Simiduia agarivorans SA1 = DSM 21679: one gene and its partner. The protein of the gene in region 1 interacts with the protein of each later gene in a pairwise test. Links are inferred from orthologs where the notes say so. Each region holds a gene or a part of one and is shown in the gene's direction. Other genes may lie near its edges. The genes, in order: lpdA and uvrD.

Region 1 (15,346 bases):
TGTGAGAGCTTTGGATCGCCATCGCTTTCAACGGGTAACCGCTTGACCGGTGCGCCGGTCCGGGAATGTGTACGCGCAATGTTCGCCATTGGATGCATTCACAGCCCTCACAGCTAGACGATGCCCCATCGACCAGGTGGGTAAAATGCAAGAAAGCATGTTGGAGCTGCTCAGGAAGTCTTCCCATATTTCCGATGGGAACACCGCCTATGTAGAAGATCTGTACGATACCTATTTACACGACCCCAAGGCCGTGTCAGAGGAATGGCGGCGCTATTTCGAGCAGCTGCCCCGCGTGGATGGTGTGCACGTTCAGGACACGCCCCACTCCGTTATTCGCGAACACTTTGAATTGCTGGGTAAAAACCGTGCCCGCCCCATTGCTGCCCCCGGTTCTGGCGGCGCCAACGTGGAGCACGAGCGCAAGCAGGTAAAAGTGGTTCAGCTGATCAGTTCATACCGGTTCCGCGGCCACCAGAAAGCCACACTCGACCCGTTGGGTCTGATGAAACGCGAGCAGGTGCCCGACCTCGACCTGAGCTTCCACGGCCTGACTCCCGCCGACCTGGATACCGTATTCCAGACCGGCAATTTGTTCATGGGCAAAGAAGAAGCGCCCCTGCGCGAAATCATCGATGTGCTGGAAAAGACCTACTGCGGCAATATCGGCCCGGAGATCATGCACATCACCAATTTCGCCGAGAAGCAGTGGCTGCAGCAGCGGCTGGAAAGCTCACGCTCTAATGCCGGCTTCAGCAACGAAATCAAACTCAACATTCTTGAGCGCCTGACCGCCGCCGAGGGCCTTGAGCGCCATCTGGATTCCAAATATCCGGGCACCAAGCGCTTCGGTCTGGAAGGCGGCGAAGCCATGATTCCCATGCTGGACGGCCTGATTAAAAGTGCCGGTGCGCACGGTGCCAAAGAGATCGTATTGGGCATGGCCCACCGCGGCCGCCTGAACACCCTGGTTAACGTGTTCGGCAAGAACCCGTCCGACCTTTTTTCCGAGTTCGAAGGCAAAAAACTGGTCACCACCTCCGGTGACGTGAAATACCACCAGGGCTTTTCCTCCAACATCATGACCCCCGGCGGCGAAATCCATTTGGCGATGGCGTTTAACCCATCGCACCTGGAAATTGTTTCTCCCGTGGTGGAAGGCTCCGTGCGTGCCCGTCAGGATCGCCGTTCCGATCCGACCGGCGATCGCGTGGTACCCATCGTGATTCACGGCGACGCGGCTTTTGCCGGTCAGGGTGTGGTGACAGAAACCTTTCAGATGTCACAAACCCGCGCCTACAAAACTGGCGGTACCATTCACCTGGTGCTGAACAACCAGGTGGGCTTTACCACCAGTTTCCGTGAAGACGCCCGTTCAACCGAATACTGTACCGATGTAGCCAAAATGATCGAGGCCCCGGTATTCCACGTCAACGGTGACGACCCGGATGCGGTCATGTTCGTGACCTTATTGGCCATGGATTATCGCTACGAATTCAAGAAAGACGTGGTAATTGACCTGGTGTGCTACCGCCGCCGTGGTCACAACGAAACCGACGAGCCGTCGGCCACGCAACCCTTGATGTACAAAAAAATCCGTTCGCACAAAACCACGCGCACTATTTATGCCGAGCGCTTGGTGAACGAAAAGGTGTTGACCGCGGAAGAAGCACAGGCCATGGCCGACAACTACCGTGCAGCGCTCGATCGCGGCGAGCACGTGGCTTCCGGCCTGGTGAGCGAGCCGGACAAGAGCATGTTTGTGGACTGGACGCCTTACATCGGCCACGACTGGACCGCCGCAGGCGACACCCGCGTGCCCATGAAAAAACTGCAGCAACTGGCACAGAAAATGTGCGAAGTGCCGAACGGCATCGTGGTGCAGCGTCAGGTATCCAAGATCTACGAAGACCGTATCAAAATGGCGGGTGGCGCCCTGCCCATTAATTGGGGCATGGCAGAAACACTGGCCTACGCCACCATTCTGGACGATGGTTATCGCGTGCGGTTAACCGGTCAGGACGTAGGGCGCGGTACCTTCTCGCACCGCCACGCCGTGATTCACAGCCAGAAAGATGCAGCGCGTTATGTGCCGCTGCAAAATATGAAGGACGATCAACCGCCCTTCGATATTTACGATTCGCTGTTATCCGAAGAAGCGGTACTGGCCTTCGAGTACGGCTACGCCACCACCACGCCCAACGCACTGGTGATCTGGGAAGCCCAGTTTGGTGACTTTGCCAACGGTGCGCAGGTAGTGATCGACCAGTTCATTACCTCGGGTGAACACAAGTGGGGCCGTTTGTGCGGCCTGACCATGCTGTTGCCACACGGCTATGAAGGCCAGGGCCCGGAGCACTCCTCCGCGCGTCTGGAGCGCTTCATGCAGTTGTGCGCCGAGCACAATATCCAGGTCTGCATTCCCACCACACCCGCGCAGGTTTTCCACATGCTGCGCCGCCAGGCCATTCGCCCCATGCGTCGCCCGCTGGTGGTGATGAGCCCCAAATGGATTCTGCGCCACAAGTTGGCCACCTCCACATTGGAAGAACTGGCCAACGGCCACTTCCACAATGTGCTGGCCGACACCACCGTCAACCCCAAAAAGATCAAGCGCGTGGTGCTGTGCTCGGGCAAGGTTTATTACCACCTGCTGGAAGCGCGCATGGAGCGTGGCCAGGACGATGTGGCACTGGTCCGCCTGGAACAGCTCTACCCCTTCCCCGAGGAAGAATTGCTGGCAGCACTCAAGCCCTACAGCAAGCTCACTGACTTCGTTTGGTGTCAGGAAGAGCCCATGAACCAGGGTGCCTGGTACTCCAGCCAGCACCACATGCGCCGCGTAATTTCAGATCTGTCTCCCAAGGCTTACCTGAATTTTGCCGGCCGTGAGGCTTCGGCAGCACCGGCGGCAGGCTACATGTCCCTGCACCTGGAAGAACAAAACAAATTCATCGACGACGCACTGACCGTTAAGTAACGGTCAACCGAATTGGCTAAGGCTAAGGAATACAAACAATGAGCATCGAAATCAAAGCACCCCAGTTCCCTGAATCTGTGCCCGATGGCACCATCGCTACCTGGCACAAAAAAGCCGGCGAAGCTGTAAGTCGCGATGAACTGATTGTTGATATCGAAACCGACAAAGTGGTTCTGGAAGTGGTGGCGCCCGCCGACGGCGTACTGGCTGAAATCCTGAAGGACGAAGGCGAAACCATTCTTTCCAACGAGCTGATTGCCCGTCTGGAAGAAGGTGCTGCGCCCGCAGCCTCCGCACCCGCGGCTGAAGCACCTGCCGCTGCCGCAGCACCCGCCGCCGGCAACGACAAACTGGTTAACCCGTCTGCGCGCAAAATGGCCGACGAAAACAACGTCAGCACCGACGCCGTGGCCGGTTCAGGCAAGGGTGGCCGGGTCACCAAAGGTGACGTAATCGATCACCTGAAAGGTGGCGCACCTGCTCCTGCGGCTGCCGCAGCGCCCGCTAAAGCCGCCGCGGCCAGCACCGGTGGCATCGAACTGCCCGCCGGCGATCGCACCGAGAAGCGTGTGCCCATGTCGCGCATGCGTGCACGCATTGCCGAGCGCCTGCTGGAAGCCAGCCAGTCCACCGCCATGCTCACCACATTCAACGAAGTGGACATGGGCCCGGTGATGGAACTGCGTAAGAAATACAAAGACCAGTTCGAAAAGTCCCACAACGGCACCCGTCTGGGCTTCATGGGCTTTTTCGTGAAGGCCGCGGCCGAAGCCCTGCGTCGCTTCCCCGCCGTTAACGCCTCCATCGACGGCAACGACGTGGTCTACCACGGCTACCAGGACATCGGCGTGGCTGTGTCCACCGACAAGGGTCTGGTAGTGCCCGTGCTGCGCAACTCCGAAAACATGAGCCTGGCAGATGTCGAAAACACCATCCGCGACTTCGGCCTGCGCGCCCGTGACGGCAAGCTGGGTATGGATGATATGATGGGTGGCACCTTCACCATCACTAACGGTGGTGTGTTCGGCTCGCTCATGTCCACGCCTATCCTGAACCCGCCGCAAACCGCGATTCTGGGTATGCACAAGATTCAGGAGCGCCCCATGGCCGTGAACGGCAAGGTGGAAATACGCCCCATGATGTATCTGGCACTGTCATACGATCATCGCCTGATTGATGGTAAAGATGCCGTACAATTCCTGGTTGCCATTAAGGACATGATCGAAGACCCGGCACGCATTCTGCTGGAAATCTGATTTAGCCCTTTAGCCTGATTTCTCGGGGAGCGGTGCTCCCCTAAACTTTTTCAGAATTGAGGACACAACATGTCTGAAAAATTTGATGTTATCGTGATTGGTTCCGGCCCCGCCGGTTACGTGGCCGCAATCCGCGCCGCGCAGCTGGGTCTGAAAACCACCTGTATTGAAAAGTGGAAAAACGCCGACGGTAAGGGCGTGAATGGCGGTACCTGTCTGAACGTGGGCTGTATCCCCTCCAAAGCCCTGCTGGACAGCTCTTACAAGTACCATGAAGCCAAGGAAGATCTGGGCATTCACGGTATCAGCACCAAAGACGTGAAAATTGACGTGCCTTCCATGATCGCCCGCAAGGCCGACATCGTGAAGAAGCTCACCGGCGGTATCGCTGCCCTGTTCCAGGCCAATGGCGTGAAATCCTACTACGGCACCGGCAAGCTGCTGGCCAACCGTGTAGTGGAAGTAACCGGCCACGACGGCAAAGTGGAAACCCTGTCTGCGGACAACGTAATCCTGGCGTCAGGCTCTATTCCCGTGAACATTCCTGTTGCCCCCGTGGACAACGACGTCATTCTGGATTCAACCGGCGCACTGGAAATTGATGCGGTACCCGAGCGCCTGGGTGTGATCGGTGCCGGCGTTATCGGCCTGGAGCTGGGTTCTGTGTGGAACCGGGTTGGCTCCAAAGTGGTGCTGCTGGAAGCCATGCCTAACTTCCTGGCCATGATGGATCAGCAGATTGCCAAAGAAGCCAAAAAGATTCTGGAAAAGCAGGGTCTGGACATCCGCCTGAACTGCCGCGTGACCGGCTCCGAAGTCACAGGCAAAGGCAAGAAAAAGTCCGTTACCGTGACCTACACCGATGCCGATGGCAAAGAGCAGAAAGAAGTGTTCGACAAGCTGATCGTGTGCGTGGGCCGTCGTCCTTTCACCCAGAACCTGCTGGCAGCAGATTCCGGCGTGAACCTGGACGAGCGCGGTTTTATTTACGTAAACGACCTGTGCTCCACGTCTGCCCCTGGCGTCTGGGCCATCGGCGACGTGGTGCGCGGCCCGATGCTGGCACACAAAGGCAGTGAAGAAGGCGTGGTGGTTGCCGAGCGCATCGCCGGCCAGAAGAGCATCGTTAACTACGACATTATCCCGAACGTGATCTATACCCACCCGGAAGTCGCCGCGGTCGGTAAGACGGAAGAACAACTGAAGGCCGAGGGCGAGCCCTACAACGTAGGACTTTTCCCCTTTGCCGCCAGTGGTCGCGCCATGGCTGCTAACGAAACAGCAGGTATGGTGAAGATTCTGGCACACGCGGACACAGACCGCGTGCTGGGTGCGCACATTGTGGGCCCCTCTGCTGCCGACTTGGTGCAGCAGGTTGCCATTGCCATGGAGTTTGGCTCATCTGCCGAGGATATCGGCATGACCATTTTCGGTCACCCGACTCTGTCCGAGGCGGTGAAAGAAGCGGCCCTGGCGGCGAATGGCCACGCCATTCACATTGCCAACCGCAAAAAGCGCAAATAATAACAATACGGCGTAGAGCGCGCGGTGATTGCACCGCGCAAACAGGGGGTCGGCTCCGGCCGACCATCACAGGTACAGCGTATTGTGACGAAGAGGCGAACAGAGTTTTGCTCGCACCAACAAACGCATATCGCATAAAAGTGGAACGACATCATGAATTTGCATGAGTATCAGGCAAAGCAGTTGTTTGCCGAATACGGTCTCCCGGTGTCCAAAGGCGTTGCCGCCGAAACACCGGCTGAAGCCGTTGCAGCCGCTACCGAAATCGGTGGTGACAAGTGGGTAGTCAAGGCCCAGGTTCACGCGGGTGGCCGCGGTAAAGCCGGCGGCGTTAAGCTCGTCAGCTCCAAGCAGGAAATCGAAGATTTCGCCAAGAAGTGGCTGGGCAACAACCTGGTTACCTATCAGACAGACGAAAAGGGTCAGCCCGTTTCACGCATTCTGGTGGAATCCTGTACCGACATCGCGCAGGAACTTTACCTGGGTGCGGTAGTAGACCGCGCCAGCCGTCGCATCGTTTTCATGGCCTCCACCGAAGGCGGCGTTGAAATCGAAAAAGTGGCGGAAGAAACACCCGAAAAAATTCTGAAGGCCACCATCGATCCGCTGGTAGGCGCACAGCCCTACCAGGCGCGCGAGCTGGCGTTCAAACTGGGCCTGAACAACGACCAGGTGAAGCAATTCACCAAGATCTTCCTGGGTCTGGCCAAGATGTTCCAGGACTATGACTTCGCCCTGCTGGAAATCAACCCGCTGGTGATCACCGACCAGGGCAACCTGCACTGCCTGGACGGCAAGATCAACATCGATGGCAACGCCCTGTTCCGTCAGCCCAAGATCAAGGAAATGCACGACCCTTCCCAGGACGACGCCCGTGAAGCACGCGCGGCCAAGTGGGAACTGAACTACGTGGCCCTCGATGGCAACATCGGTTGCATGGTGAACGGTGCCGGTCTGGCCATGGGTACCATGGACATCGTGAAGCTGCACGGCGGCCAGCCTGCCAACTTCCTGGACGTGGGCGGTGGCGCTACCAAAGAGCGCGTGGTTGAAGCGTTCAAGATCATCCTGTCCGACGAAAACGTCGAAGCAGTTCTGATCAACATTTTCGGTGGTATCGTGCGTTGTGACATGATCGCCGAAGGCGTGATTGGTGCAGTGAAAGAAGTGGGCGTAAAAGTACCTGTGGTTGTACGCCTGGAAGGTAACAACGCAGACTTGGGTGCCAAGGTACTGAGCGACAGCGGCCTGAACATCATCGCTGCCACCAGCCTGACCGATGCCGCACAGCAAGTTGTTAAAGCGGCGGGAGGCAAGTAATGAGCGTATTAATCAACAAAAATACCAAGGTTATCTGCCAGGGTTTCACTGGTAGCCAGGGTACTTTCCACTCTGAGCAAGCCATTGCCTATGGCACCCAGATGGTTGGCGGTGTAACGCCCGGCAAAGGCGGTACCACCCACCTGGGCCTGCCCGTATTCAACACCGTGAAAGAAGCGGTTGAAGCCACTGGCGCCGACGCCTCTGTGATCTACGTACCTGCGCCCTTCTGTAAGGATTCCATCCTGGAAGCGGCCAACGCCGGTATCAAACTGATCGTGTGTATCACTGAAGGCATCCCCACTCTGGATATGCTGGAAGCCAAGGTTAAGGTAGACGAGCTGGGCGTGACCCTGATCGGCCCTAACTGCCCCGGCGTGATCACCCCCGGCGAGTGCAAGATCGGCATCATGCCCGGTCACATTCACCTGCCAGGTAAAGTGGGCATCGTGTCGCGCTCCGGCACCCTGACCTACGAAGCCGTGAAGCAGACTACCGATTACGGTTTCGGCCAGTCCACCTGTGTGGGCATCGGCGGTGACCCTATCCCCGGTTCCAACTTCATCGACATCCTCAAGCTGTTCCAGGAAGACCCCGCCACTGAAGCGATCGTGATGATCGGTGAAATCGGCGGTTCAGCGGAAGAAGAAGCGGCCGCCTTCATCAAGGCCAACGTGACCAAGCCCGTTGTTTCCTACATCGCCGGTGTGACCGCACCCGCTGGCAAGCGCATGGGCCACGCTGGCGCCATCATCGCCGGTGGTAAAGGTACCGCCGACGAGAAATTCGCCGCATTGGAAGATGCCGGCGTGAAAACCGTACGCAGCCTGGCTGACATCGGTGCTGCACTGAAAGAAGTTACCGGCTGGTAAGTTTTCAGTGTTGCAGGAAAGGGCCGCCATTGCGGCCCTTTTTTTCGCCTGCCTGTTCTGGCGGTGCAAACAACCACTCAAGGCAACAGGCATACCGCCTTTTTCCCCGGATGGGCGCCCGGGGTTTACCCGCCGCACGGGCATGCCAAACACGCTCGCAGCGCTCATTGCCGGTCCACAAAATTTTTCACGACCGGCGGACGATTAATCCCTAAGTTTTACCGGCAACTGCCGATATCTTGCATATACTTAAACCGTATTGGTGACTTTTTAGTCATCAAAACTTATTAAAAAATGTGTGTTTATTACTAAAGGGGTTGCCATGAACTGGCTTCGATCAAGTATGCAGGCGCGGTTGATGTCCTTGGTGGGCGCGGGTCTGCTGGCTATGTTTCTGGTGGCCGAGTTTGCTGTATCGGCTCTCAATGGCTCAGTACAGGAATATCGGGACCTGCTCAGCAAGCAGCTGACCTACGAACGCAACATCTCTGAAATCAACTACGAATTCAAAATTCAGGTGCAGGAATGGAAGAACGTCCTGCTCAGAGGATTTGACGAAGCCGATCGGGAAAAATACTGGGACAGGTTTAAAACCAAACACCAACTCATCCAGGAAAAAGCCCGGGCACTTGAAACCGCTATGGGTGCCAGCCCCTACAGGGCACAGGTGGAACAATTCCGCGATGCCCACAAAAAAATGTACGACGCCTACAACAAGGGCTTTGAAGATTTTGTGTTCAGCGAGTTCAATCCGGTAGTGGGCGATCAGGCGGTGCGCGGCATTGACCGTGAGCCCGCCAAATTACTCGATGAAACCGCAGCCAGTCTTGCCCAAGCAGTACAAAGTGACTCGCGCAAGGTGGACGAAGCCGCCGACGCGCTCGCGACCACTGCCGCGATGGGCCTGATTGTCGCTGCGGTCGTGATCCTCGCACTGCTCGGGTGGACATTGAAAGGCTCGATCATTTTGCCGATTCACCAAATGGTGAAAGACATTCAACGATTCGGCCGAGGCGATTTCAGCCGTGCGTTGGCCAGTAATCGGCTGGACGAAATTGGTGACCTGACCCGCAACCTGGAGTCCATGCGTGCAGAAATCGTCAACATTATCGCCGCCGTTAAACAAACCGCCTCGGCCTTGAATGAAGCCAGCGGCAACATCAACGAAACCGCATCCGAAATTGCCCAACACACGGGTAAAACCGAGCACTTCACCGACCAGGTTTCCACTGCCATTAACGAGATGAGTTCAACGGTGCAAGAAGTGGCTGGTAATGCCGCCGGTGCTGCAGACGCGGCTCAGGCTGCCGATAACAACGCCAAGTCCGGTCTGGATGTCATGCAACAAACCATTGCGGCCATCAACACCCTGTCAAACGAAGTGGACAAAATTGCCGTTGCCATGGACAAGCTCGAACAGGATACGTCCAGCGTCGGCACCGTGCTGGGTGTGATCAAAGGTATTGCCGAGCAAACCAACCTGCTGGCCCTGAACGCGGCCATTGAAGCGGCGCGCGCCGGCGAACAAGGCCGTGGCTTTGCCGTAGTAGCGGATGAGGTTCGCGGCCTGGCCCAGCGCACGCAGGAATCCACAGCGGAAATTCAACAGATTATTGAAACCGTTCAAAGCGGTGCAGCCACTGCCGTCAGAGCCATGCGCGACGGCCAGGGCAAAACCAGCGCGACCGTGGAGCTGGCCGGTGCCGCAGGCGATTCCATCCGCGCCATTACCGATGCCGTTTCACGCATCCGGGATATGAATACCCAGATTGCCACCGCGGCTGAAGAGCAAAGCTACGCATCAGACGAAATCAGCCGCAATGTAGGCAGCATGGCCGAACTGGCCCAGAATGCGCACTCCAGCGCGCGCCGCTCCACTGAAATCGCCAACGAGCTGGACCACACCGCGCAGGAACTCACCACCTTGGTGGCGCACTTCAAGGTGTAGGTTTACCCGCTTCGTTCATTTCACGCAGCATACGTTCATTCACCTCCCGCCACTGTGGGAGGTTTTTTTGCGTGTCGCTGGTGAGTTTTTTTGCACGCGCTTTGGCCAACCACAAACCATCTCCATTAAAACTGTACACCGGCAACAGGTCTTCCCGCTGAGACGCGGGCAGGATGGTTTTATTGATGTTGTCCAGAATCAGGGGTTCTGCATCCGGCGAGGGGTAGTAAGCCAACACCATATGGGCCTGGTTGTACTCCAACGCCTTAACATAGGTGATGCGTAACTTGTCGAGCGCCAGCTGTGTGTGCAGTAACGTAAAATACTTGCCGATGGAAAAATCTTCACAATCGCCCGCATTAGTGGCCAGGGTTTCAATGGGCGTGGCCCAATAGTCTTCTTTTTGCCAATGCTCCAAATCCGCAACCCAACGCACCTGATTGAAAAAATCGTTGGCATTGGTGAGTTTTTGCTCATCGGTAGAATGATTCTGCAGGCTCGCCTGCATATTCTCTGGCCAACTGGCCACGCGAACCCGGGCCTCGGGGCCCCATTTGCTCTGAACCCATTCCAATACTGACGGGGTGACGCCAAAATTCTGGTCCAAGGCCCACGCGGCACTGGCCATCAGCCCAACGGACGCAACAGCAATTCTGATCAATTCACCCTCCTTAATTCAGGACCTAGTATAGTCCGGTTCGCCAAAGCCCGCGCCAATGGGTAAAATTGCCGCCTTGCACATTTTCAGGAGACAGGCATGAGCATCCAGTGGTATCCCGGTCACATGCATAAAGCGCGCAAGCAAATGCTTGAGCTGTTACCGCGCATTGACGTGTTGGTGGAAATACTGGACGCGCGGGTGCCCCACTCCAGCCAGAACCCGGTGATCGCCGAGGCCTGCACTCATCTGCCGGTGATCAAGCTGTTGAGCAAAGATGACCTGGCCGACCCCGCCATGACCCAGGCCTGGCAGACGCACTTTGAACAACAGGACAATACCCGCACCCTGGCGGTAGACCTGCGCATGCCGGGTAAACTGAAGAGCCTGATTCCGGAGTTGGTGCGCAAGCTGGCGCCAACCAAGGCCGAACAGAACCGAACCATCAACGTATTGGTGGCCGGCATTCCCAACGTAGGCAAATCCACCTTTATCAATACCATGGCCGGCCGGCCGGCGGCCAAAACCGGCAATGAACCGGCCGTGACCAAAGCCCAGCAACAAATTAACCTCGAAGACGGGGTCATCCTGTTTGACAGTCCGGGCATGCTGTGGCCCAAACTCGAGCATAACAACACCGGTTTCCGCTTGGCGGCCACCAGTGCCATCAAGAACACGGTGATCGACTTTGAAGACCTGGGGCTCTACCTGGCAGACTACCTGCTGCCCAACTATCCGGAAGGACTGAAGGAACGCTATGGCCTTAAAAGCCTGCCCAAAGACAGCCTGGGCCTGATTTCTGCGGTTTGCCAACGCCGAGGCGGCATGAAAGCCAATGAAGTGGACTATTACAAAGGCGGTGAAATACTGGTGTCGGATTTCCGCGCTGCCAGACTTGGCCGGATCACACTGGAAACCCCGGAGGTCATCGCGCAGGAATTATTGGAAGTGGAACAGGCCCGCGCGCTGAAAGCGGAGCGTGACGCCGAAAAAGAAGCGAAAAAAGCGCTCAAAAAAGCCGGTAAACGCCACACCTGATGACACCGTTTTTTCCTGAACTGTCTGTTATTGCCCACCTGCTGATTGCATTGGTGTTCATCTGGTCGGGTTTTGTCCGTTCAGGTTTAGGCTTCGGGGGCGCGGTCCTGTCCCTGCCCTTTATCCTGCTGATCGACGACCGTCCCTTGGTGTATCTGCCGATCATCGCTGTGCATCTGTTGGTGTTTTCGAGTCTCAGTATTTGGGGTGATCGCCGTAAACACAAAGATTCCGGGGTGGATACCCGGGTTGACTGGGGCTATCTCAAACGCGCTCTGGGCATCATGCTGGTACCGAAACTGATTGGCGTATTCGGACTGCTGGCGCTGCCCAACCACATCATGACCGGCATTATTTTTGCCATCGTGGTGATCTACTCCATCAGCTACATTGCCAACCGCCCCATCGTCAGCAAGCAGCCCTGGATGGACACTGCACTGTTGATGCTGGGCGGCTATGTGTCGGGCACGTCCCTGATTGGTGCGCCGCTCATCGTGGCGGTATTTGCTGCGCACGTGGCCCAGGCCAGGCTACGCAACACGCTCTTTGCCCTCTGGTTTATTCTGGTGGCCATTAAGATGGCTGCCTTCATCTGGGCCGATGTGGACCTGCAACTCATCCAGCACCTGTGGTTATTGCCCTGCGCCGCCGTCGGCCACTGGCTCGGCCAACGGTTACACAACTACCTGGCGCAAACCGACGCCCGCGTGTTCTATCGCTGGCTGGGCGCCGTGCTACTGCTGGTGAGCAGTGCCGGCCTCACCAGCATTATGCTCGCCTGACCGCTATAGGTACCTGACAGGCATCCAATACCGCGGGCGGCTTCTGAAAAAAGAACGGATGGGCCCGCGCCCGCCGGTCGGCCAGCTTTTGCTCAAAATCCTCGCCCTCGGTCTGCTCCACACTCAGCGCAATGCGCTGCTCCGCCGGCAGTGCGCTACCCACCGCCGCCCAACGGATTTTCGTTTGCGGGTCACCGGCAGCCAGCATGCCATCGCTTTCGGGCTTGGCCCGGAGAATTTGCTGCACCTTGTCCATACCCCATACCACGCGCCCGAACAGGGTCATGATATTGTCGAGATAGCGCGGCGCCTGACCGATAACGATATAGAAATCGGTGGTGGCGGAATCGGGATCATCGGCGCGCGACATCCCCACCGCACCCGGGCAATGCAACAACCAGCTGGTGCGTTGATCCTGTCCCACACCCACGGCAAACCCCCGCCAGAAGCCGGTGATGGGTGCAAACATATCCGGTCGCTGCACCAGCTGAAGCGGATCGCGCGCAGTCAATTTCACATTTGCCTCCAGCCGCAAGGGCAGCATACCCGGACTATTTCCATTCGCCCCGGCCTGTGCCACAAAGCCCTCGATGACGCGGTAAAAACTTTTTCCGTTATAAAACCCCGCACCCGACAATTCGCGGATACGCGCGCTGGTTTTCGGCGCATAACGGTCATTCAGTTCGATAACAACCATGCCGGTATCGAGATAGAGATACCACAAGTTGGCCTGTTCAATCGGGCGAAAACTCTGACCGCTCACTGGCCCCGAAAGAAAAACAACAAATCCTAAACACACGCCCCACATTGTCCATTTCAATTGCGCTGACTCCCGTCTGTTGTTTTAACTCTGTCAAAGTGCAGAGAATTTAACCAACCTATCCTGCCACTTTCCGCTTAGTTTATTCCTCTGGCACACGGCTTCACACAACTGCAACCCGTGTGTCATGTGCCTGGCACAAGCTTGTCACAATTGCTGGCTATTGTGGGCGCTGATTCAAGACCAGCAGCTTATAAGAATATGCAACACACGATCCGTTTCTTGTGGCTTCCAGCCCTGCTTATTTCCGCCTGCAGCGATATGACACCCTCTGATCTGGCAGCCAATCAACCTGTGTATACCGGATTTCCGAGTATCGAGCCGCACCAGATACTGCCGGTGGAAAATGATCGCCTGTACAACCAGGAGGCGCCGATTCCACCCCAGTGTTACACCCGCACCGAAGCATCACACAATCCCTGCTTTGTTTGCCACCAGGTTTACCCGCGGGGTAAATCGGCCGATTACCGTATGAACAAACTAGACGACGGTGCCCTGCAGGGCAACTACCTGTTTTCGGATGTGGGCGTCAACAATCACTGGCAGAATTTGTTTGTCGACCGACGTGATTATGTGGCAGCCATCAGCGATCAAACCATTGATCGCTACGTCAATGAAGACAACTATACGGCCCTGGCACCTCGACTAAAAGCAAACAACTGGCAGGGTTATACACCCGATTTGCAGAACTTTCATTTGGCAGACGGCGCATTTGACCAGGACGGCATAGCACTCGACAACAGCCATTGGGTTGCATTCAATTACAAGCCCTTCCCGTCGACTTTCTGGCCCACCAACGGCTCATTTGGCGATGTGGCTATACGCCTTGACACTCCCTTCCGTGAGCGTCAGGGCCAATACAATATCGATATTTACAGGTTGAATCTCGCCCTAGTGGAAATAACCATCAAAGATCTGCCATCCATTTCTGTGCTTCCGTTTGATGAGTCCCGCTACCAGATTGATATCAACGGCGACGGAAGATTCAATGCAGCAGAAACCCGCTTGCGCGCACAAGAACACTATTTCGGTGATGCCAGCCAGGTGGTCGTCACGCCACAACAATACCCTACCGGCACCGAATTTTTACACAGCGTGCGCTATCTTGGTATTGATCAGGACGATCAGATAGTCGCGCCGCCACGGATGAAAGAATTGCGCCACATGCGCAAAATAAAAACCTTGTCCGATGCCGAACTGGACAACCGGTATCGGCGAGAACGCAAAGAAAAAGTCGACGAAGACCTGCCCTACTTTATCCACCATGGTGATGCCGGTATGGAAAATGGCATGGGCTGGATGATCAGTGCATTCGTCGAAGACGCCAGCGGTGAACTCCGGCCGCAGACGCATGAAGAAAACATGGCATGCATGGGCTGCCACAGTGCCATTGGCAGCACCATCGATCAGACCTTCTCCATTGGGCGCAAGGTCACGGGCCCCGAAGGTTGGGGTTATATCAATTTACAGGGCATGCCGGACGCGCCCACGGTAAGTCATGCCGAACCGGAAATTCTGGCCTATTTCAAACGTGTCGGCGGTGGCGATGAATTCCGTCAGAACACGGAAATGCTGGCGCGCTGGTTTGATGACAAAGGCCAGGTAAAAACCGGGGCCGTTCTCGCCGCAGATGTATATCAGCTGATTACCCCCTCGGCCGAACGCGCCCGCCAGCTCAACAAAGCCTACACCCATATTGTGCGCACCCAGAGCTATCGCTTGGGTCGGGATGCCACTTGGGTACCTGCAAAGAACATTCATCAGGCCATCGATGAAGGCACTCGACCACTCGACCCGAAGCACCAGGCATTGGGTTGGGACCTGCGCCTCGATTGGCAATCATCATCAAATGCAGCACAAGTGGCTGCGGAATAACCCTAAGGGAGACGCAAGTATGTTTGGGATTCAACGCAACCTATTGGCACTGGCAATTGCCACTGCCCTCACCGCATGCGGTGGCGACGACGGCAGCAATGGGATCAATGGCACCAACGGAGCCAATGGTGCTGATGGCGCCGACGGTCAGGACCTGGTGGCGGCACCCAGCCTGATCCGACTGGCAACCCTGCCCATTGGCTCGGAGGTCACCGGCCTGTACAAAACCGATAACGGCGAGCTTTTCTTCAACGTACAACACCCTTCCGATAC
Region 2 (15,364 bases), 2.7 Mb from region 1 along the record:
TTACCTGCAATTACGATGGCGTGAACAAATTCAAAACAGAAATAGGTGACGGCGCTTTCATCGGCTCCAATTCATCTCTGGTTGCACCGGTGTCCGTCGGTGCCGGCGCTACCGTCGGAGCAGGATCGACTGTCACTAAAAATGTAGAGCCAGATGAACTGGCCATTGCCCGTGGTAAGCAGCGAAATATCAAAGGCTGGCAAAAGCCAACTAAAAAATAGCGAGTTTCTAATTCCCAGTTCCAGAGTATTAGGGACTGGTGACTTTAAAAGACAGGAAAAAACTATGTGTGGAATTGTAGGTGCCGTCGCTCAACGCAATGTGACTGGCATTTTAATCGAAGGATTGAAGCGACTGGAATACCGCGGTTATGACTCTGCCGGTGTTGCATTGATTGAACAAAATGGCGACTTGGCCGTACGAAAAGCTGTGGGTAAAGTGAAAGCCATGACCGATAAGGTTGATGCAGCCCCGGTGTCAGGTACCACCGGTATTGCCCATACCCGCTGGGCAACCCATGGCAAGCCTTCCGAACTCAATGCGCACCCACACACCTCCACACACATCGCTGTGGTTCACAATGGCATTATCGAAAATCATGGAGCTTTGCGTGAAGCTCTGAAATCTAAAGGTTATGCATTTGTTTCAGAAACCGACACCGAAGTCATTGCTCACCAAATTGAGGACCTGATTAAGCAAGGGAACAATCTGAAGGTTGCGACCCAGAAGGCTGTGGCAATGTTCGAAGGAGCATACGCGATTGCAGTCATAGACACCCGCCGCCCCAATGAATTGGCCGCCTGCCGCTCTGGTAGCCCGTTGGTTCTTGGCTTGGGTATTGAAGAAAACTTTGTGGCATCTGACCAAATGGCGTTGCGCCAGGTTACGGACCGCTTTGTATTTCTGGAGGAAGGCGATTTTGTTTACCTCACGCTTGAAGGATACAGCCTGTTCAACGAGCAAGGAGAACCGGTAGAGCGCCCGGTTAAACAACTCACCGATGAACATGTGGTGGCCGACAAAGGCGGGTATCGCCATTTCATGCTGAAGGAAATTTTTGAGCAGCCCGCCGTATTGAGTCGTACCCTGCAGGGGCGTATCAGCAAAACACGGGTGATGGAGCAGGCTTTTGGCGCCGATGCAGAAAAAATATTCGATCAGGTTAAAGGCGTACAAATCGTTGCCTGTGGTACCAGTTATCATGCCGGTTTGGTTGCCAAGTACTGGCTGGAATCCATTGCTGGATTGCCCTGTAATGTAGAAGTAGCGAGTGAATACCGTTATCGCAGGGTTTTTGTATCAAAAGACACCTTGTTTATAACCATTTCCCAGTCGGGTGAAACCGCGGATACGCTTGCCGCTTTACGAGAAGCCAAAAAATCTCACTACTTAGCCAGCTTGGTTATCTGTAACGCACCCAATTCGTCGTTGGTACGAGAATCGGACCTGGTATTTATGACCCAAGCGGGTCCCGAGATAGGGGTCGCATCCACCAAAGCGTTCACCACCCAATTGGTTGCACTGCAGCTACTCACTATTGCATTGGGTCGGCGACACGGATTAGCGGAACAAACAGAAGCTGACATGGTCGGTTCGCTGGCAAGCCTGCCAGATCAGATCGAAACTGCTTTGGGATTGGATGATACCATCAAGCATGTGAGTGAAAAGTTCGCCGACAAACACCATGCATTGTTCCTTGGCCGCGGGGTTGAATACCCGGTGGCGATGGAAGGCGCGCTCAAGCTAAAAGAGATTTCATACATTCATGCAGAAAGTTACCCGGCAGGTGAGCTTAAGCATGGTCCTTTGGCCTTGGTAGATGCAAATATGCCCATTGTGGCCGTTGCACCCAATAACGACCTGATGGAAAAACTTAAATCCAATCTGGAAGAGGTACAGGCTCGGGGCGGTAAACTGTTTGTTTTTTCCGATCAGGCCGATGCCTTCCCCTCGTCGGAGGAAGTTACTGTTATAGATGTTCAGTCGGTACCCGATACTATCGCCCCTATGGTGTACACCATCCCTTTACAATTACTCAGCTACCACGTCGCCATCGTAAAAGGGACCGATGTTGACCAGCCACGCAACCTGGCGAAATCGGTCACTGTTGAGTAATGACAGAACGGCTTGACCAACGGCTGGTTCAACTGGGCCTGGCGCGCTCCCGTGCCCAGGCTCAAGCGCTGATCAAAGCCGGTAAAGTCACATTGGGCGGCAACGCAATCACCAAACCGTCACACCCCTGCCCCTCCGACGCGCTTCCGATCATTGAAGACAGCGAGCTCACCCGCTATGTGTCACGCGGGGGTAAAGCTGGAGGGCGCTATCAAAAAAGCAGGCATTGATGTGACTGGTCTTACATTATTGGATATGGGTCAATCCACTGGTGGCTTTACCGATTGCTTACTGCAGGCAGGCGCTAAAAAAGTGGTCGGTGTAGATGTAGGGTGCGATCAATTGGACAATTCCCTACGGAGCGATACCCGCGTGGTTTCCTTCGAGGGCATTAACGGCCGTGAGCTGCCTGCGGATGATCTCATGGCCTATGCACCTGACGGTTTTGACGGCGCTGTTATGGACGTGTCATTCATTTCCCAAACGCTTCTGTTGCCATCGCTCATACCGTTGATCCGCCCAGGTGGTTTTCTACTGTCCTTGGTTAAACCGCAATTTGAGTTGCAACCCAATCAGATTGGCAAGGGCGGCATAGTCCGGAATGTGGCTCACTACCATCTGGTAGAAGAAAAACTCCGAAGTTGCCTTTGCGAACACGCTATGTCTGTGAAAGATTACTTTGTTTCACCGATTGCAGGTGGCGATGGTAACCGGGAATTTTTTGTTTTTGCCTGGAAATAAAAATTAGTTGGCGTAATTGCCATTGAATTAACGCGCACAGCTTCCCAGTTTTTGTTCCCGTAGTGCAAGCTCCTCTTCAAAGGGTCTGAGTCCGTATTCTGCTCTTATTTGGTCGAGATTTGCGCGCGAAGAAACCCCGCTTACTGCTTTGTAAGCTCCGTCAATACAGCGTATAAAGGTGCCGTACTTCTGTGGTTTGCCTTCCTGGATGAGAATTTTGTCAGTAATATCAGGGTAGTACCAATCCTCTGCCTCACCATTTTTTGACCACTGTTCGAGCGCGGCTTGCACTTTTTTCATCAGATCGGGTCGGTTTGAGAAATGCTGCAAGACGGTAAAAAAATATTCTCCGATTGACTTTTCATACTTTGACCATACCGGCCATCCTCGTTCTGCAAGATATTGCTCAAAAAAAGGCGTCGCTGCTAAAACAGCCTCACATCGCCGTTGTGTCAGATGATACTCAAGGTATTGTCTGACGGCAGACGAACTGGTGAATTCCTTTGAATGTTCTACATAGAAATAGAGAATGGTGCCTTGATCTCCGGCAACGATATCAGCCAACTCTTCTGCGTGCGAAAAAGTACCTAGTTCATGTATAACTTCTTTACGGTAATCGCGCAGATAGCTATCAAGATTTGACAGAACTGTCTTAGCGATATGCCTGTTTATAATATACTGTTCGTAGGAGTCTGAACGGCTTATTAATTCCAATTCACTGATTTGTTGCCTGACTGCGTTCGCATCAAGGCACATTATTGGTGAAAATTCTGTAGTCTGCCACGCAAAGGGAAGTGACTCTGATGCTCTTGAGCGGAATGTCTCAATCAACGTATAAGCTTTCTCGATGTCTGATTTTATGTTTAAGGCTGATTTATCGTGCAGAAAGACATCTTTAGCGCGTACTTCCCAATAGTCAGAATTTGCATGCGCTTGAATTGAAAAAATAAAAATTTGAATAAGTATAAAAACTGTTCTGCACATATTCATAGATCCATTTTAGAATAGGTGGTAACAGGACGGCGTGTAATTAGAAAAAAATCTAAACTCGCAGTTTCCTCAAACCCTGTTTTAATCTGAATAAATGGTCATGTAGTTTAGGTCCTTTGTGTTTCGCAACACCAATGGCGAGCACATCAATAACAACCAGATGAGCGATGCGCGAGGATAGCGGCGTGTATATCTCAATATCTTCTTCCACATCCACTTCGATAGGAATGCTGGCCTTCTGAATCACGGGTGAGCCGGAGGGGGCAATACCGATGACGATCCCGCCCACGCTTTTTACTACGTCCATAGCATCCAGCAGCGCCTTAGTGCGGCCTGACTGAGAAATAGCCACCACTACATCGCCCGGTTGCATGCTCATGGCACTCATGCATTGAATGTGGTGGTCGGCGTAGGCGGCGGTGGCGAGTTGCAGGCGGAAAATTATGCTGGGCGTCGGCTGCCACTGCGCCACTGGCGCCAAAGCCGAAAAATTCCACCCGGTTAGCTTTGCACAGGGCGTTTACGGCGCGGTCGAGTACTTCGGCGTTCAATGAGTCGCGCACTTTCAATAAGGTATCTACGGTAGAGTCGAAAACCTTGTGGGAATAGTCGGCGACCGAATCGTCATCGGTCACTGCGATCTGGCCAAAACTAGGACTGGCGGCCAACTGTTGGGCCAGGTTGAGTTTGAAGTCCTGGAACCCTTCGCAGCCAATGGCGCGACAAAAGCGTACCACCGTGGGTTCGCTGACTTCTGCCTGCTTGGCCAGATCCACGATGCGCATGTGAATAATATCGGCAGGTCGGCTCAGAACAAACTCGGCCACTTTGCGTTCCGATTTTCGCATCGTTAAGATAGCATCACTGATTTTTTGCGTCATCAACGCGGGCTTCATAGTGAATTCCCTGTAAAATTATTCGATCTGGCGCGATCATCGCCTAAGTATTCTGTTTTTTCGCGTGTCGGTGACTTGCGTACCGGCTTTATTGTATCTGGTTATGTAGTAAAAACATCAGTTTTCTGTAGTTTTGCTACATCTTTATTGATTTGGTGTACATGGACGTTTCCCGTCTACTCGATGATCTCAATGACGCGCAGCGCGAAGCCGTATCGGCTGACCCCTGCAATCAACTCATTCTGGCGGGCGCCGGCTCGGGCAAGACCCGGGTGCTGGTGCACCGGATTGCCTGGCTGATAGAAGTGGAGCAGATATCGCCGGCCTCGGTGATGGCAGTTACCTTTACCAATAAGGCTGCGCGGGAAATGCGCGCCCGGTTGGAACAACTGCTGGGCCTGAACCCACGTGCCATGTGGGTAGGCACCTTTCATGGCCTTTGCCACCGGTTGTTGTCCATGCACAACCAAGAGGCCAGATTGCCCCAAAATTTCCAGATTCTGGACTCCGATGATCAGGTCAGGTTGATCAAGCGCATCATCAACGAATTGAATCTGGATGAAAAACAGTGGCCCGCGAAACAGGCCGCCTGGTGGATTAATGGCCAGAAAGATGAAGGCCGTCGCGCCGCTCACATCGACGATGGTGGCGATCTGTACATGAAAACCCATCTGGCGATCTATCATCGCTACGAGGCCGCCTGCCAGTCTGCCGGGCTGGTGGATTTTGGCGAATTGCTGTTGCGCGCGTTGGAATTGCTGCGCGATACCCCGGCCCTGTTGCGCCATTACCAACAACGTTTTCCCTTTATTCTGGTCGACGAGTTTCAGGATACCAACGCGGTGCAATATGCCTGGTTGCGGGTACTTGCCGGAAAAAGCGCCTGTGTCACTGCGGTGGGTGATGATGACCAGTCTATCTATGGCTGGCGCGGTGCGCGTATTGAAAACATCCAGCATTTTGATCGGGATTTTGCCAACACCAAAACGATCCGGTTGGAACAAAATTACCGCTCTACTGCCAATATCCTGAATGCCGCCAATGCGGTCATTGGCAATAACCACGGCAGATTGGGAAAAGAGTTGTGGACTGCTGGCGACGAAGGCGAAAAAATCGCGCTCTATGCCGCCTACAACGAGCAGGACGAAGCGCGGTTTATTACCGAGCGTATCGAGCAATGGCATGGCCAGCCCAATGCCAGATTGGATCAGGTGGCCATCCTGTATCGCTCCAACGCCCAGTCCCGGGTGCTGGAAGAGGCGCTTTTGCGCGAGCGCATTCCCTATCGCATCTACGGCGGCCAACGATTCTACGAGCGGTTAGAAATCAAAAACGCATTGGGTTATCTGCGATTGATCAATAATCCGGAAGATGACACAGCGTTCGAGCGGGTAATCAATACACCTACGCGAGGCATCGGGGAGAAATCGGTGGATGCCATTCGCCAGTTCGCCCGTGCCGAAGGCTGTTCGCTGTGGCAGGCCGCTAGCAAAATGGTTGAACAGAAAGTACTGGCGGCGCGAGCCCGTTCAGCGGTAGAGGCTTTCCAGTTGCTGGTCACTGAGCTGCAGCAAAGCACGGTTGAGCTGCCCTTAGGGGAAATGGTCGATAAGGTCATCAAAGGCACTGGATTGCTGGATTTTCACCGCAACGAAAAAGGCGAGAAAGGTCAGGCCCGGGTGGAAAACTTGCAGGAACTGACTAACGCCTGTGGCAGCTTCCGGGGAGAAGACGAAAATCTGACCGAGCTGGCTGAATTCCTAGCGTCGGCAGCACTCGATGCAGGCGAACAACAGGCAGATGAGTTCGAAGACGCCGTGCAATTGATGACATTGCATTCAGCCAAGGGGCTGGAATTTCCCTTGGTTTTTCTGGCCGGCATGGAGGAAAACCTGTTTCCCCACAAAATGTCGGCGGAGGAGCCAGGCAGGTTGGAAGAGGAGCGCCGGTTGGCCTACGTGGGTATCACGCGGGCCATGGAGAAGCTTTATCTGACCTATGCCGAATCCCGTCGTATGTACGGCCAGGAAAATTACAACCCGCTATCGCGCTTTGTGCGGGAAATACCCAATGACTTATTGGAAGAGGTGCGCATAAAAGCCAGCTTCAGCCGGCCCGTGAGTTTTGATCGGGAGGCACCCGCGGGTCGCGCGCCATTGCCGGATGCAGTGTCGGAATCCGGTTTATCGTTGGGGCAATTGGTGGCACACCCCATGTTTGGTGAAGGTGTGATTACCGACTTTGAAGGCCAGGGGCACAATGCCAGAGTCAGGGTCAATTTTGCCGATGCCGGCAGCAAGCTTCTGGTGTTACGGCTCGCCAAACTCGAACCCCTGTGAATAATAAAAAACCGGAAACCACTATGGAAAAAACCCATTCAAAATGGACTACGCTCGTCATCGTGCTGTTAACGGCGCTTTGCGTCGGGCTGTTTTACGCACAGGTATTCAGTAAGCCCGTTGCAAAAATTCAAGCGGTTCAATCGGGTGAGCAGCAAGCGCAGTATCATTGGCGTATGGTCACCACCTGGCCGAAAAATTTTCCTGGCCTCGGTAATGCACCGGAAAATTTCGCACGCTGGGTGCGCGAGGCCAGTAATGGCCGGATCAATATCACCGTGTACGGAGCCAATGAATTAGTGCCCGCATTGGGCGTATTCGATGCGGTCAGCTCCGGCAGTGTCGAACTGGGTCACGGGGCGGGCTATTACTGGAAAGGCAAAATTCCGGCGGCGCCTTTTTTTACCTCTGTGCCCTTTGGCATGAATGCACAGGAAATGAATGGCTGGCTGCATTACGGTAATGGTGGCAAGTTGTGGCGCGAAGCCTATGCGCCGTTTAATTTGTTGCCGTTAGCGGGCGGCAATACCGGTGTGCAGATGGCGGGTTGGTTTAATAAGGAGATCCATTCGCTCGCCGATATTCAAGGCCTGAAAATGCGTATACCTGGTTTTGGAGGCGAAGTGTTTACCCGCGCCGGCGGTGTTGCCGTGAATATTCCGGGCAACGAATTGTATACCTCGTTGCAAACCGGGGTGATCGACGCCACGGAATGGGTTGGGCCTTACAACGACATGGCGTTCGGATTTCATCAGGTGGCGAAGTATTACTACTATCCCGGTTGGCATGAGCCAGGCCCCACGCTTGAAATCATCATCAACAAATCTGTGTTTGAAAGTCTGCCAAAGGATTTACAGGAAATCGTGTTGTTAGCCGCGCGCGCATCCAATCAGGATATGCTGGATGAATACACGGCGCGGAACAATCAGGCGATGAATGAACTGGTGAACAAACACGGTGTGCAGTTGCGCCGGTTACCGGAGGATGTGCTGAAAAAACTGAAAGCAATTTCCGAGCAGGTTTACACGGAACAGGCGGCGAAAGATCCGTTTTTTGCCAAAGTCTATGCCGACTACAAGCAATTTCTGGCACAGGCTAAGGAATATCACAAGATCTCTGAAGAAGCCTACCTGGAGTCCCGCTGACGAGACGATGCGGCTGTTTACACAGCCGCAACCTGATCAGGGTTTCTGAATCGGCCGGGTGCGACCATTGCCGTCAATGGCCACAAACACGAATTCACCTTCGGTAACTTTCAGCGGCTCATCGCCTTCCGGGTCGATTACCCACGCTTCCACCAGGGTGCGGATGGACGAACGGCCCACTTCTTCTACTTCCACGAAAAACCCCACGTTGGAACCCACGGGGATCGGGCGCAGAAAAACCATGGAGCCTACCGCCACGGTGGTCACCCTGCCCGCTGCGATGGCCTGTGCCTTGATGGAGCCTGCCAGGTCCATTTTGGTCATTAACCAGCCGCCATAAATATCGCCGCTGGGATTGGTATCCGACGGCATGGTCAGCGCTTGCAGCATCAACTGGCCGGTGGGTGTGGGATTCTCGTCTTCGTTATGCATTGTTTTAATACTCGCCGTTACATCTGCTCTCCATCAACCAGCGCGCCATTGTGCGGGTAACCAGGTTACCAGCTCGGGCCAGAGTGCCAGCAGGAGGAGTAGCAGCAATTGGATCACAATAAAGGGCACTACGCCACGGTAAATCTGGCCGGTGGCCACGGTATCGGGGGCCACCCCGCGCAAATAGAAAAGTGCAAACCCAAACGGCGGCGTCAGAAAACTGGTCTGCAGGTTGATGGCGATCATGATGCCCAGCCACAGCGGGTCTACGCCCATGGCAAACAAAACCGGCGCAACGATGGGCACCACCACAAAGGTGATTTCGATAAAATCGAGAATAAAGCCCAGCAGAAAGATCAGCAGCATGACCACCAGCGTGGCGGTGATTACCCCGCCGGGGAGTTGCTGGAACAGTTCGTGCACCAGCGTTTCGCCGCCCAGGCCGCGGAATACCAGGGAAAACAGCGATGCGCCGATCAGAATACCAAACACCATGGCCGTGATGCGGGCGGTGGCATGGGCCACGTCGCGCAATACGGCGGGGTGCAGTTGTTTCTTGAATGCCGCCAGCAGGGTAGCGCCCAGTGCGCCCACGCCGGCCGCTTCGGTGGGCGTAGCGGCCCCGGACAGAATAGAACCTAACACCAACACAATCAGGGCGATCGGTGGCAGCAGGCTCGCCATCAGACCGGCCGGAGGCGCATCGGCCGATTCAGCCACCGCTGCGGGCCGTTCAGTCCCCCAAGCGCGGAACAGCAAATAGACCACATACAGGGCCACCAGCAACAATCCCGGAATGAGTGCGCCCACAAACAAATCGCCCACCGACACCGCTTCGGCATTGTAAATGCCGGCGGCCAGCTGGGATTGCTGCCAGGCACTGCCCAGTATGTCGCCCAGCAATACCAGGGCAATTGAGGGGGGAATAATCTGGCCCAGGGTGCCGGTTGCGCAGATAGTTCCGGTGGCCAGCTCCGGGCTGTAGCCGCGCTTGAGTAAGGTGGGCAGCGACATCAAGCCCATGGTGACCACGGTGGCGCCCACTATGCCGGTACTGGCGGCCAGCATGGCGCCCACCAGGACCACGGAAATACCCAGCCCGCCGGGCAGTCGCCCACAGGCGCGTGCCATATTGGTCAGCAGGTCCTCCGCCAGCCGGGATCTTTCCAGCATCACACCCATGAACACAAACAGCGGCACCGCGATCAGGGTGACATTGGTCATGGTGCCATACAGCCGATCCGGCATGGCGTGTAATAGATTGGGATCGAAGGCACCGGTGAGGATGCCGATGCCGGCAAAGGCCAGCGCCGTGCCCGCCAGGGTAAAGGCGACCGGGTAGCCCAGCATCAACAGCAGGCAGATGGCGAGAAATAATAACAGTGGCAGGAGTTCGATCATGCCTCGACCTCCGCCAGCAGACGCCCGAGATTACCCAGAACCTGACCGATAGCCTGCATCACCAGGCTGGCGGCAGCCAGGGGCAGCAAGCCTTTGAGCCAATAGACCCAGGGCAGCCCCCCAGCTTCGCCAGAGGCTTCTTTAATGGCCCAGGCGGATTGGAAAAATGGCCAGGTGACCCACAGCAGAAACAGCGAAAAAGGCAACAGGAACACCAGGCTGCCAAGGCAGTTGATCCAGGCTTTCTGGCGCACGGTAAAGCGCCGGTAGAAAATATCGACCCGGACATGCTGGTCGGCATCGGCCGTCCATGCCAGTGCCAGTAGGAACACAATGCAATGCAGATAGACAATGGCCTCCTGCAGGGCCATATGACTCCACTGGAATCCGTATCGCAGCAGCACCACGGTAAATGTCACTAACACCAGGACCACGGTCAGCCAGGCCACTGCCCGCCCGAGGGTGGTGGTAATTGCCATTACGGTTGATTGAAGCGCCAAAAGGCGGGACTGCGTCATAACAACGCCTGCTCTTATAGGTTTTATGATCCAGGCATTATACAGAAGCCGGGTGACTGGGTAGCCATTGTCTGAACGTCTATGCTAAGGCGAGCTTTGTCATATTAGTGTCATCTTGCATTCATAAACTTGTCACCAAGTCGACATAGAGTAGCGCTCGAACGACAAAATACCCCGTTGGAGGACTTCGTGAAAAAGATTATTACTTCTGCTGCCCTGGCCGCTACCGCATTTGGCATGGCCATGACAGTTGATGCAGCCGCCCGCGATCACATCAGCATCGTTGGCTCATCGACCGTGTATCCATTCTCTACTACCGTGGCCGAGCGTTTTGGCCGTTCCACCAACTTCAAGGCCCCGAAAGTGGAATCCACGGGTACCGGTGGTGGCATGAAACTGTTCTGTGGCGGTGTGGGCGTTCAATACCCCGACATGACCAACGCCTCGCGCGCGATCAAAGATTCCGAAAAGGCCATGTGTGCCGAGAACGGCGTAAAGGACATTGTTGAAGTGCTGATTGGCTACGATGGCATCGTGGTCGCCAATGCCAAGAGCGCCAAGCAATTTCAGGTCACCCGTAAAGACCTGTTCCTGGCACTGGCTAAAGAAGTGCCCAATGCCAAGGGTGATGCGTTGATCGCCAACCCCTACAAGACCTGGAAGGACGTGAACCCCACCCTGCCAGCAGCCAAAATCGAAGTGCTGGGCCCGCCCCCCACATCCGGTACCCGCGATGCATTCGTTGAAATGGCGATGGAAGGTGGTTGCACCCAATTCCCGCTGATTGCCGCCTGGGAAAAAGCCGACAAAAATGCGTTCAAAGCGGCCTGTCACGAAATCCGTGAAGATGGCGCATACGTTGAGGCCGGTGAAAACGACAACCTGATCGTCCAGAAGCTGAATGCCAACCCGAACGCGCTGGGTATCTTCGGTTTCAGTTTCCTGGACCAGAACAGCGATAAGGTTCAGGCGTCTACCGTTGATGGTCAGGAACCCACTTTCGACACCATCGCCGACGGTTCTTACCCCATCTCCCGTCCGCTTTACTTCTACGTGAAGAAAGCCCACGTGGGTGTGGTGCCCGGTATTGCCGAATACCTGGCCGAGTTCACCAGTGAAAAAGCCTGGGGTGACGACGGCTACCTGACGGAAAAAGGCATGATCCCGATGGCCAAGCCCAAGCGTGCTAAAATGGCCGCCGATATCAAGGCACTGAAGACCCTGTAAACGCCTGCGGGACGTTACACAGCACAATCGCCCGGTGAATCCACAGGGCGATTGTTTTTATATAGAGACTCTGTATTTATGCAACCTTTAACCCTGATCGCCACGCTCGCTGCACTAGTGGTTTTTGCTTTTGTGCTGGGACGCGGGCGCGTGCTGTTACAGGCCCAGGCACTGGGCGGCAGCCGGCATCTGGCGTCATTGCCGTTTTACTATGGCATGCTCACGGCGCTCTGGTGTGCCTTGCCCAGCTTGTTTGTCCTGGGCCTGTGGGAAATGTTTGACCAGCGCATCATGCAGTGGCTGGTGATTGGTCAATTGCCCGCCGAGATGCAGAGTCTCGACAAGGCCGATCTGGGTTTGTTGGTCAATACGGTCAACAACGTGGCGGCCGGTCATTTACCCCGCGACACGCAACCCGAGGCCATTCTGGCTGCCGCCGATGCGTTTAACGGCCTGCAGCAAACCAACCGGTTCGCCGTGACCGGCGTGGTATTGAGTCTGGCCATTGTGGGTGCCCTGTGGGGTTGGAGTCGTCTTTCGCCTCAGTTGCGCGCGCGCCAGGGCGTAGAGCGCACGTTTACCTGGGTATTGCTGGGTTGCTCGCTGCTGGCCATCCTGACCACCGTCGGGATTGTATTCAGCGTACTGTTCGAATCCCTGCAGTTTTTCCGTTCGGTCTCGCCCATCGAGTTTTTGTTCGGCACCCAATGGAGCCCGCAAATGGCCATGCGCGCCGATCAGGTGGGCAGCTCGGGTGCATTTGGTTCGGTGCCCCTGTTTGCCGGCACCATGCTGATTTCACTGATCGCCATGATTGTCGCGGTACCAGTGGGTTTGATGGCAGCCATCTACCTGGCGGAATACGCGCATAAAAAAGTACGCGCTTTCGTTAAACCCCTGCTTGAAATTCTGGCCGGTATTCCCACCGTGGTGTACGGCTTTTTTGCGGCGCTCACTGTGGCGCCGGCGGTGCGTGATCTGGGTCAGTCACTCGGTTTCGCCACATCCAGTGAATCTGCCCTGGCTGCAGGACTGGTGATGGGCGTGATGATTATCCCCTTCGTGTCATCCCTGTCAGATGATGTGATTACCGCCGTGCCGCAATCGCTGCGCGATGGTTCGTTGGGCCTGGGCGCCACGCAATCTGAAACCATCCGCCAGGTGGTACTGCCGGCGGCATTACCCGGTGTGGTGGGCGGTATTCTGTTGGCGGTTTCCCGTGCTATTGGTGAAACCATGATTGTGGTGATGGCGGCCGGCCTTGCGGCCAAACTCACCGCCAACCCGCTGGAATCTGTCACCACGGTGACCGTACAGATCGTGACCCTTCTGGTGGGCGATCAGGAATTCGACAGCCCGAAAACCCTGGCGGCCTTTGCCTTGGGTCTGATGCTGTTTGTGACAACGCTGGCGCTCAACTTTGTGGCCCTGCATGTGGTGAAAAAATACCGTGAGCAATATGACTGATTCTGTAAAACCCCGCGAAAGCACCATCGACAAGGTCAACAAAAATCTGGCCAGGCGCTATCGGGCGGAAAAGCGCTTCCGTTGGTACGGCATTTTGTCCATTGCCTTTGGTCTCGCCTGCCTGGTAGTGCTGTTTACCGATATTGTGGGCAAAGGCCACAAAGGTTTTCTCACCACAGAAATTTTTCTTGAGGTCGACTTAAACGCGGAAGATCTGGGAATCTACCAACCCGAGGATCCCGCCACCTTCATGACCGGTGATTTCGAGGGCCAGATCAAACGCGCGCTCTATGCCGAGTTGGGCGTGAGTGACCGGCGTGAAAAGCGTGCCGCTGCCGCAATGGTCAGCAGTGGCGCTGGCTATGCGTTGCGCGACCGGGTGATGGCCGATCCGGCGTTACTCAATACCACCATCAAGATCTGGTTGCTGGCGGATGACGACGTGGATACCTGGCTGAAAAGTCGCGGCGATAACCCCGACCAGGCCTTTACCGGCCGCCTGACCGAACAACAGCTGGCGTGGCTTGAAACGCTCTACGCCGACGGCAAACTCAAAACGGTTTTCAACACGGTGTTCTTCACCAGCGGCGACAGTCGCGAGCCGGAAATGGCCGGTATTCTGGGGGCGGCCCTGGGTTCGTTTTTCACCGTATTGGTTACCTTGGTTCTGTCATTTCCCATTGGTGTGGCGGCAGCGGTTTATCTGGAAGAATACGCGCCTAAAAACCGCATCACCGATCTGATTGAAGTGAACATCAATAATCTGGCGGCGGTGCCATCGATTATTTTTGGTTTGCTGGGACTGGCGATATTTATCAACTTTTTCGGCATGCCCCGCTCCATCCCGCTGGTGGGCGGTCTGGTGCTGACACTGATGACGCTGCCCACCATTATCATTTCCAGCCGCGCGGCCATTAAAGCCGTACCGCCTTCGATCCGCGAAGCGGCTTTGGGACTGGGCGCGTCAAAAATGCAGATGGTGTTGCACCATGTGTTGCCGCTGGCCATGCCCGGCATGCTCACCGGCGCCATTATCGGTATGGCTCAGGCATTGGGCGAAACCGCGCCGCTGTTGATGATCGGCATGGTGGCGTTTGTTGTGGATATTCCCGGTGGTGTTACGGATGCGGCGACCGCGCTGCCGGTGCAGATTTTCCTGTGGGCCGATAGCCCCGAGCGCGCCTTTGTGGAAAAAACCTCGGCCGCCATCATGGTCCTGTTGGGCTTCCTGTTTTTAATGAATACCCTGGCTGTGTGGCTGCGCCGCAAGCTGGAACGACGTTGGTAAGGTAAACTCTGATGACGACTGCAACTGCTGCCGAGATGCCCGTGACTGCAAATTCTATTTCTGACGGCCCGCAACCCGTGGGTGCCGACCACAAAACCGTGGGTCACCCCCTGGTAGACAACGCCAAGATGAGCATGCGTGGCGTGGACGTATTCTATGGTGACAAGCAAGCGATCTTTGGTGTGGACCTGGATATCGGTCGCAACGAAGTGATTGCGATGATTGGTCCGTCGGGCTGCGGCAAATCCACGTTCCTGCGCTGCCTTAACCGCATGAATGACACCATCGATATTTGCAAAGTCCAGGGTCAATTGATGCTGGAAGGTCAGGATATTTATGATCCCTCGCTCGATGTGGTGCCACTGCGCGCACGCGTGGGCATGGTGTTTCAGAAACCCAACCCCTTCCCCAAAAGCATTTACGACAATGTGGCCTATGGTCCGCGTATTCACGGTCTGGCCAGCCGCCGCACCGAGCTGGATGAAATCGTAGAGACCAGTTTGCGCCGCGCGGGCTTGTGGGAAGAAGTGAAAGACCGGCTGCATTCGCCCGGTACCGGTTTGTCGGGTGGTCAGCAGCAACGCCTGTGCATTGCCCGCACCATTGCGGTGAGTCCGGAAGTGATTCTGATGGATGAACCTTGCTCGGCGCTCGATCCCATCGCCACGGCGAAGATTGAAGAGCTGATCGCGGAGTTATCTGAAAACTTCACCATCGCGATTGTGACCCACTCCATGCAGCAGGCCGCGCGCGTGTCCAATCGCACCGCTTACTTCCATTTGGGTAAGTTGATTGAAGTGAACGA

The links.
Region 2: the proteins of lpdA (region 1) and uvrD interact in binary tests that used the Escherichia coli proteins (3 or more experiments, as listed by UniProt). The link is inferred for Simiduia agarivorans SA1 = DSM 21679 from one-to-one orthologs.

What each region holds. Positions count from the first base shown.
Region 1 is NC_018868.3:29,109-44,454, reverse strand. The notes cover bases 3,593-6,532. They hold lpdA (dihydrolipoyl dehydrogenase), read left to right. Parts: upstream 3,593-4,305; coding sequence 4,306-5,760; downstream 5,761-6,532. Other genes in these bases: sucC (ADP-forming succinate--CoA ligase subunit beta), read left to right, coding at 5,914-6,532; odhB (2-oxoglutarate dehydrogenase complex dihydrolipoyllysine-residue succinyltransferase), read left to right, coding at 3,593-4,236. In the rest of the region: M5M_RS00180 (2-oxoglutarate dehydrogenase E1 component), read left to right, coding at 146-2,980; more of odhB, read left to right, coding at 3,019-3,592; more of sucC, read left to right, coding at 6,533-7,080; sucD (succinate--CoA ligase subunit alpha), read left to right, coding at 7,080-7,952; M5M_RS20285 (methyl-accepting chemotaxis protein), read left to right, coding at 8,275-9,900; M5M_RS00150 (transglutaminase-like cysteine peptidase), read right to left, coding at 9,890-10,561; ribosome biogenesis GTPase YlqF, read left to right, coding at 10,658-11,596; M5M_RS00140 (sulfite exporter TauE/SafE family protein), read left to right, coding at 11,596-12,378; M5M_RS00135 (peptidylprolyl isomerase), read right to left, coding at 12,365-13,198; M5M_RS00130 (hypothetical protein), read left to right, coding at 13,460-15,073; M5M_RS00125 (PhoX family protein), read left to right, coding at 15,093-15,346. UniProt on the Escherichia coli protein: Lipoamide dehydrogenase is a component of the glycine cleavage system as well as of the alpha-ketoacid dehydrogenase complexes.
Region 2 is NC_018868.3:2,766,953-2,782,316, forward strand. What follows is about bases 4,535-7,492. They hold uvrD (DNA helicase II), read left to right. Parts: upstream 4,535-4,903; coding sequence 4,904-7,081; downstream 7,082-7,492. Other genes in these bases: M5M_RS12315 (MurR/RpiR family transcriptional regulator), read right to left, coding at 4,535-4,742; M5M_RS12325 (TRAP transporter substrate-binding protein), read left to right, coding at 7,105-7,492. In the rest of the region: bifunctional UDP-N-acetylglucosamine diphosphorylase/glucosamine-1-phosphate N-acetyltransferase GlmU, read left to right, coding at 1-221; glmS (glutamine--fructose-6-phosphate transaminase (isomerizing)), read left to right, coding at 286-2,115; M5M_RS20795 (S4 domain-containing protein), read left to right, coding at 2,115-2,345; M5M_RS12305 (TlyA family RNA methyltransferase), read left to right, coding at 2,347-2,856; M5M_RS12310 (DUF6624 domain-containing protein), read right to left, coding at 2,884-3,840; M5M_RS21100 (SIS domain-containing protein), read right to left, coding at 3,899-4,234; more of M5M_RS12315, read right to left, coding at 4,170-4,534; more of M5M_RS12325, read left to right, coding at 7,493-8,226; M5M_RS12330 (acyl-CoA thioesterase), read right to left, coding at 8,263-8,658; M5M_RS12335 (TRAP transporter large permease), read right to left, coding at 8,692-10,059; M5M_RS12340 (TRAP transporter small permease subunit), read right to left, coding at 10,056-10,577; M5M_RS12345 (PstS family phosphate ABC transporter substrate-binding protein), read left to right, coding at 10,767-11,804; phosphate ABC transporter permease subunit PstC, read left to right, coding at 11,883-13,271; phosphate ABC transporter permease PstA, read left to right, coding at 13,264-14,559; phosphate ABC transporter ATP-binding protein PstB, read left to right, coding at 14,595-15,364. UniProt on the Escherichia coli protein: A helicase with DNA-dependent ATPase activity. Unwinds DNA duplexes with 3'-5' polarity. Translocates on single-stranded DNA with 3'-5' polarity. Initiates unwinding more efficiently from a nicked substrate than double-stranded DNA.